Regions from separate parts of the Variovorax sp. KBS0712 genome, predicted to be linked through region 1. Evidence: riboswitches for the same ligand, from Rfam matches in the RefSeq annotation. Region 1 holds a riboswitch; the other holds the start of a gene.
The links. Region 1 has a riboswitch for S-adenosylhomocysteine ahead of ahcY (adenosylhomocysteinase). Riboswitches for the same ligand answer to the same signal wherever they lie in the genome.
Positions count from the first base shown of each region.

Region 1 (3,403 bases):
GTCCACCTGCAGGTCGGCCGGCGACAACGCCCGCGCATTGACGCCTTCGATGGCGACCACGCGTTCGTCCTCGCGCATGCGCGCATGCAGCTGCCCGTGACCGACGTCGACGCCCACCACCTTGGCGGCGCCATGCTGCAGCAGGCAGTCGGTGAAGCCACCGGTCGACTGGCCGACGTCCAGGCAGAGCTTGCCGGTCGGGTCCACGCCGCTGGTCTTCAGCGCGCCTTCGAGCTTGAGGCCGCCACGCGACACGTAGCGTGCCTCGGCGGCGTCGGCGAGCTCGAGCTCGGCCGACTCGGGCACTTCGTCCTTGTTCTTGGCGACGTTGCGCCACGCGTCGCCCGTGCCCGCGTCACGCCAGCGCATGCCGCCGGCGATGAGCCGCACGGCTTGCGAACGCGACGCGGCCAGGCCGCGCTCCACCAACAGTTGATCGGCGCGCACGCGGATCAATAGCGGTAGGTGTCCGGCTTGTAAGGGCCGTTCTTGTCCACGCCGATGTAGGCGGCTTGCGAGTCGGTCAGCTCGGTGAGCATGGCGCCGACCTTCTTCAGGTGCAGGCGCGCGACCTTCTCGTCCAGATGCTTGGGCAGCACGTAGACCTTGCCGGCCTGGTAGGCGTCGGGCTTGGTGAACAGCTCGATCTGGGCGATGGTCTGGTTGGCGAACGACGACGACATCACGAAGCTCGGGTGGCCCGTGCCGCAGCCCAGGTTCACGAGGCGGCCCTTGGCGAGCAGGATGATCTTCTTGCCGTCGGGGAAGGTGATGTGGTCGACCTGCGGCTTGATCTCTTCCCACTCGTACTTCTCGATCGACGCGACGTCGATCTCGTTGTCGAAGTGGCCGATGTTGCAGACGATGGCCTGGTCCTTCATGGCGGCCATGTGCTCGTGGCGGATCACGTCGCGGTTGCCGGTGGTGGTCACGAAGATGTCGGCCTTGTCAGCGGCGTACTCCATGGTCACGACCTTGTAGCCTTCCATCGCGGCCTGCAGGGCGTTGATGGGGTCGATCTCAGTCACCCACACCTGCGCCGACAGTGCGCGCAGGGCCTGGGCCGAGCCCTTGCCCACGTCGCCGTAGCCGGCCACGCAGGCCACCTTGCCAGCGATCATCACGTCGGTGGCGCGCTTGATGCCGTCGACCAGCGATTCGCGGCAGCCGTACAGGTTGTCGAACTTGCTCTTGGTGACCGAGTCGTTCACGTTGATGGCGCGGAACAGCAGCGTGCCCTTGGCGCTCATCTCGTTCAGGCGGTGCACGCCGGTGGTCGTCTCTTCGGTCACGCCGATGATCTCGGCCGACTTGCGGGTGTACCAGGTGTCGTCCACGGCCAGCTTGGCCTTGATGGCGGCGTACAGAATGCGTTCTTCTTCGCTGGTCGGGTTGGCGAGCACGCCCAGGTCTTTTTCAGCGCGCTGGCCCAGGTGCATGAGCAGCGTGGCGTCGCCGCCGTCGTCCAGGATCATGTTCGGGCCTTCGCCCTTCGAGCCCTTGGGGCCGAAGTCGAAGATGGCGTGGGTGTAGTCCCAGTAGTCCTTCAACGACTCGCCCTTGATGGCGAACACCGGGGTGCCGGCGGCGGCGATGGCGGCAGCGGCGTGGTCCTGCGTCGAGAAGATGTTGCACGAGGCCCAGCGCACTTCGGCGCCCAGGGCTTGCAGCGTCTCGATCAGCACGGCCGTCTGGATGGTCATGTGCAGCGAGCCCGTGATGCGCGCGCCCTTCAGGGCCTGGCCCTTCGAGAACTCTTCACGGATGGCCATCAGGCCGGGCATCTCGGTTTCGGCGATCTTGATTTCCTTGCGGCCCCAGGCGGCAAGGGACAGGTCGGCAATCGCCTGGTCGGCGGTCGAGACGGGGGTGGGCTTGAGTACAGCGCTCATGTGAACTCCAAAACTGGTTTGAAAGATGCCACTGCGTACGGGGAAGAAAGACTCACCGCGAGAACAGCGGGTGAGCGTGGTTGCGATGTGGTCCGAGCCTCACGCCTGACGGCGCTGCAACGCTCCTCGGAGCGCCGGATTGTAGTCGCGGCCGCCCGGCCCGCCAATCGACCGGGGCATCCCACATCACGGAAAGCGCGGGCGCCCGCTAGGCCGGGCCGTGCGGCGCGGGCCACCCCGGGAAACTCCGCAGGCAAATCCGCGCTTGGAGCGCCCTCGGCCGCGCCGGCCCGGCGTATCGTGGCGGCGGGCCCCGGCCGCCCGGCCGCTGCCTGCATCCACCCGTTCGATTGTTTTCATCACCCGACACAGGAGATTCCGCACCATGGCCACTGCCAAGAAAGCCGCCGCGAAAAAAACCACCGCCAGCAGCGCCGGCGCGAAGCAGGCGGCACCGTCCGCCGCGGACATGCTCGATCCGATGAAGAACCTCAAGGGCATGGCCGAGCGCCTGCAGAACCTGAACCTCACCGGCGGCGCCGGCAAGCTGCTCGACAGCGGCCGCAAGGACCTGCAGGCGCTGATGCAGGCCAACGAGAAGTCCTACCAGGGCCTGCAGACCGTGGTGCAGCGACAGACCGAGATGATCAAGACGGCCATCGCCGAATGGCAGACCGCCGCCAAGGCGATGCCGGGCAAGGACCCGAAGGAAAACCTGGCCAAGCTCGACGAGTTGGGCCGCCAGTCGTTCCAGCGCGCCGTCGACGACATCAAGGAGCTGGCCACCCTGGCCGCCAAGTCGCAGGCCGACGCCTTCGACGTGGTGCGCCAGCGCATCCAGTCCAACGTGGACGAGGTCACGAAGCTGCTGCAGCGCAAGTAACAAGAAGAAAAGAAAGGCCCGCATGACCGCCGTCGCGCCCCGCACCGAACGGCGCACCCGCGCCAACGGCATCGAACTGGCCTGGGACAGCTTCGGCGACCCCGAGGCGCCGCCGCTGTTGCTGGTCATGGGCCTCGGCGCCCAGATGGTCGCGTGGGACGACGCGTTCTGCGCCGCCCTGGCGCAGGCCGGCGGCCACCACGTGATCCGCTTCGACAACCGCGACATCGGCCACTCCACCCACCTGCCGCACGCCGGCGTGCCCGACATCCAGGCGCTGATGCTGCAGGCCATGGCCGGGCGCCCGCTGCAGGTGCCCTACACGCTGCGCGACATGGCCGACGACTGCGCCGGCCTGCTCGACGCGCTGGGCATCGCGCGCGCCCACGTCGTGGGGGCGTCGATGGGCGGCGCCATCGGGCAGGAGATGGCCATCCACCATCCGGGGCGGATGCGCTCGCTCACCAGCATCATGTCGAGCACCGGCGACCCGGCCCTGCCGCCGCCCACGCCGGAGGCGCTGGCGGTGCTGTTCGCGCCCGCGCCGACGAGCTTCGAGGCCTACCTGCCGCACCACGCCAAGCTGTGGCGCGTGCTGCGCGGCCCCGACGCCTTTCCGCTCGACGAG
Region 1 is NZ_VCCD02000002.1:961,483-964,885, forward strand. It holds gene FFI97_RS21415 (TlyA family RNA methyltransferase) at 1-447, opposite strand, end outside; gene ahcY (adenosylhomocysteinase) at 453-1,892, opposite strand; S-adenosyl-L-homocysteine riboswitch at 1,958-2,026, opposite strand; gene phaP (TIGR01841 family phasin) at 2,278-2,775, shown strand; gene FFI97_RS21430 (alpha/beta fold hydrolase) at 2,798-3,403, shown strand, end outside.

Region 2 (3,403 bases), on a different contig from region 1:
GGTCTACACCTTCGTCTTCAACTGGGCCTTCGACCGCGTGTTCGGCCTGCCGGCTTCGGCCATGGGCGAAGCGCAGCCTGCGTAAGCCGGCGCTTACTTGGCCGATTCACTTCACCGGCTTGGACGCGGCGGCCGAGCGCATCGCCAGGGCACCGCTCAGGCGCAGGCGCTCGTTCTCGTTGAAGAGCGTCTCGCGCAGCTGGGCCCGCTCGGCCTCGGGCGCGCTGGCGTAGCGGTCGAGCCGGGCGTTCCATTCCTGGGTTTCCTGGTCGAGCGTGGCCAGGCCGCGCGCCACCTCGTAGCCGTAGGCCTCGCTGCGCGCGGCAAAGCGCTCCTGGGGGCTGGCGCCGCGCGCCTGCAGCGCCTCGGTCTGGCGCATCACGTCCAGATGGGCCACCGCCTCCTTGCGCACCTCGCGCTGCGCGGGCGACAGCCAGGCCTGCTCGCTCTGCGCCAGCGCCGCGGCGCGCTGTTCGGGCGTGAGGTCGGGGTTGGACAGCAGCTCCATCTTCTCGGCCATGAACCGGTCCTGCCGGATCTGGTCGCCGAACAGGCCTTCGATTTCCTCGGGCGCGAAGAACTGCCGGCGCACCGCCTCGCGCGCCTCCAGGCTGCGGCGCAAAAAGGCCGGGTCGCCGGGCGCGGGCGGCTGCAGGGAGCGCAGGGCCTCCTGCATGTCGACGTAGCGCTCCAGCAGGCCCAGCGCGCGCACGCGCCAGTCTTCGCGCAGGCGCAGGGCGAGCAGGGCGGGCGCGCGGGCCATCAGCGTGGCCTTGCTGTCGGCCTGCGCTTCGGCGAGCACCTGGTCGAAGAGGGTGATGAGGTCGCTGGTGAGCAGGGCGTCGGGGGCCGCGGCAGCTTGCGACGCAGGCGGGGGCGCGCCGGGCACCGCGACCGCCGCCGTGGCGCGGGGCGCGGCGGCCTGCGGCGCATCGACCGCCCCGGGGCCGATCGCCAGCCAGCCGGTCCCCGCGGCCACCAGCGCGACGGCGCCGATGGTCAAGGCCACACCGCGCATGCGCAGCGTCCTCAGAGCCCCGCGCTCTTGAGTCGCGCGGCCTGTTCCCTGAACAGCTCCGGCGGTTTCTTCTCGTAGTACGGGAACTGGCTGCCGTAGGTGTTGCCGAAGGCCTGGTTCACCTCGTCCAGGTGGTTCTGGCGGTAGTCGCCCAGGTGGGTGCCCAGGCGCGTGGTGCAGACCGCGAGCAGGCCGTCGTTGGCCTCGCCGAAGAAGAACAGGCTGCCCAGGGTCGACAGCGCCGTGTCGCTCGGGTCGAACAGGTTGAAGCTGGTCGACACGCCCGACCACGAGTAGTAGCGCACGCCGTTGGCCACGGCCGCACCGCTCTTCACGTCGCACGACGAGCCCGGCGCGGGGCGCCCCTGCGGGAACTTGGCGTCGAAGGCCGCGCCGCCCGCCGTGGTCAGCGAGGCCAGCGCGTTCAGCGGCACTTCGGGCAGCTGGCTCGGGTCCTTGCCCGAGAGAAAACCGATCAGCCCCGTCAGCAGGCCGACGGCCTTCACCACCAGGGTCTGGCCGATGCCGCCTTCGGGCAGCTTGGCGAGCAGGTCGGCCACCTTCGAGCCGCCGTTGGCGCCGCCCACCGACGTGACCGACGCCACCATGTCGGGCGCCACGGCCGCCACGTAGCGCACCGTGGGCGAGCCCTGCGAATGGCCGATGAGGTTGAACTTGAGCGTGGGGTTCTGCTCCAGCGCGCGGATGGTCTTGAGCTCCTGCAGCAGCTGTTCGCCGCGGATCTCGGAGGTGTTGGTGCCCGACACCTGCGCCACGTACACCTTGGCGCCCGCGGCGGCCAGCCTGCCGGGGATGTCGTAGAAGTAGTCGACGCCCAGCAGGTTGTCGAAGCCCAGCAGGCCGTGGACCAGCACGATCGGGTACTTCGTCTTCGCCGTGTCGGAGGTGACGCGGGCCTCGACGCGCGTGGCGCTGTCGCCGGCGGCGGCACGCGCCGGCGGCGCATGAACCACGAGGGCCGCGGCGGCCAGGAGGCCGCAGCTCAGGGCCACGGCGCGCATCGGGGTGGCTGCATGCTGCAACCGGACATTCCACTTCCTGGCCATCGGCGAACTCCCTTACGTTTGGTTAAAAACACGAACGTTCGTTCAGAAACGGTGGGCGCATTCTGTTGACACGTGCAGGAATGAAAACTGGGGTTTTCCCAGGGCGCAATCGAATCGACCTAAAATGCGCGACTTCCCAAGGAGCGTTGCAGCGGTTCGCCACAGAGGCGAATCGTCAGGCTTGGGGCGACAACGACGCTCGCCTGTCCGACTCTTCCGCAGGTGAGGCCATGTCCCAGATTCCCGCATCCGTTTCCGCTCCCGTTGCTCCCCCTTCCATGAAGCTGTCCGGCCTCGAACCGGTCGCCATCGGCGAGGGCACGCTGTTCGTCAACATCGGCGAGCGCACCAACGTCACCGGCTCCAAGGCCTTCGCGCGCATGATCCTCAACGGCCAGTTCGAGGACGCCCTGGCCGTCGCGCGCCAGCAGGTGGAGAACGGCGCGCAGGTGATCGACATCAACATGGACGAGGCCATGCTCGACAGCAAGGCCGCCATGGTGCGCTTCCTGAACCTCATTGCCAGCGAGCCCGACATCGCGCGCGTGCCGGTGATGGTCGACAGCTCCAAGTGGGAGGTCATCGAGGCCGGCCTGCGCTGCATCCAGGGCAAGGGCATCGTCAACTCGATCTCCATGAAGGAGGGCGTGGACAAGTTCAAGCACGAGGCCAAGCTGGTCAAGCGCTACGGCGCTGCCGCCGTGGTCATGGCCTTCGACGAGAAGGGCCAGGCCGACACCTACGCACGCAAGATCGAGATCTGCGAGCGCGCCTACCGCGTGCTGGTCGACGAGGTGGGCTTTCCGCCCGAAGACATCATCTTCGACCCGAACATCTTCGCCATCGCCACCGGCATCGAGGAGCACGACAACTACGCGGTCGACTTCATCAACGCCGTGCGCTGGATCAAGCAGAACCTGCCCGGCGCCAAGGTGTCGGGCGGCGTGAGCAACGTGAGCTTCAGCTTCCGCGGCAACGACCCGGTGCGCGAGGCCATCCACACCGTGTTCCTGTACCACGCCATCCAGGCGGGCATGGACATGGGCATCGTCAACGCCGGCATGGTCGGCGTGTACGACGACCTCGAACCCACGCTGCGCGAGCGCGTGGAAGACGTGGTGCTCAACCGCCGCCCCGACGCCGGCGAGCGCCTGGTCGAAGTGGCCGAGACCGCCAAGAGCGGCGCCAAGGACGACAGCAAGAAGCTCGAATGGCGCGGCACGCCCGAGCACCCGGTGCACGTCAACCAGCGCCTGTCGCACGCGATGGTGCACGGCATCACCGACTTCATCGTCGAAGACACGGAGGAGGCCTACCA
Region 2 is NZ_VCCD02000004.1:330,358-333,760, forward strand. It holds gene FFI97_RS29760 (PACE efflux transporter) at 1-85, shown strand, start outside; gene FFI97_RS29765 (lipase secretion chaperone) at 107-1,018, opposite strand; gene FFI97_RS29770 (esterase/lipase family protein) at 1,030-2,085, opposite strand; S-adenosyl-L-homocysteine riboswitch at 2,218-2,293, shown strand; gene metH (methionine synthase) at 2,316-3,403, shown strand, end outside.
Region 2: it holds a riboswitch for S-adenosylhomocysteine, as region 1 does, so the genes downstream of both, metH (methionine synthase) here and ahcY (adenosylhomocysteinase) in region 1, are expected to answer to the same signal.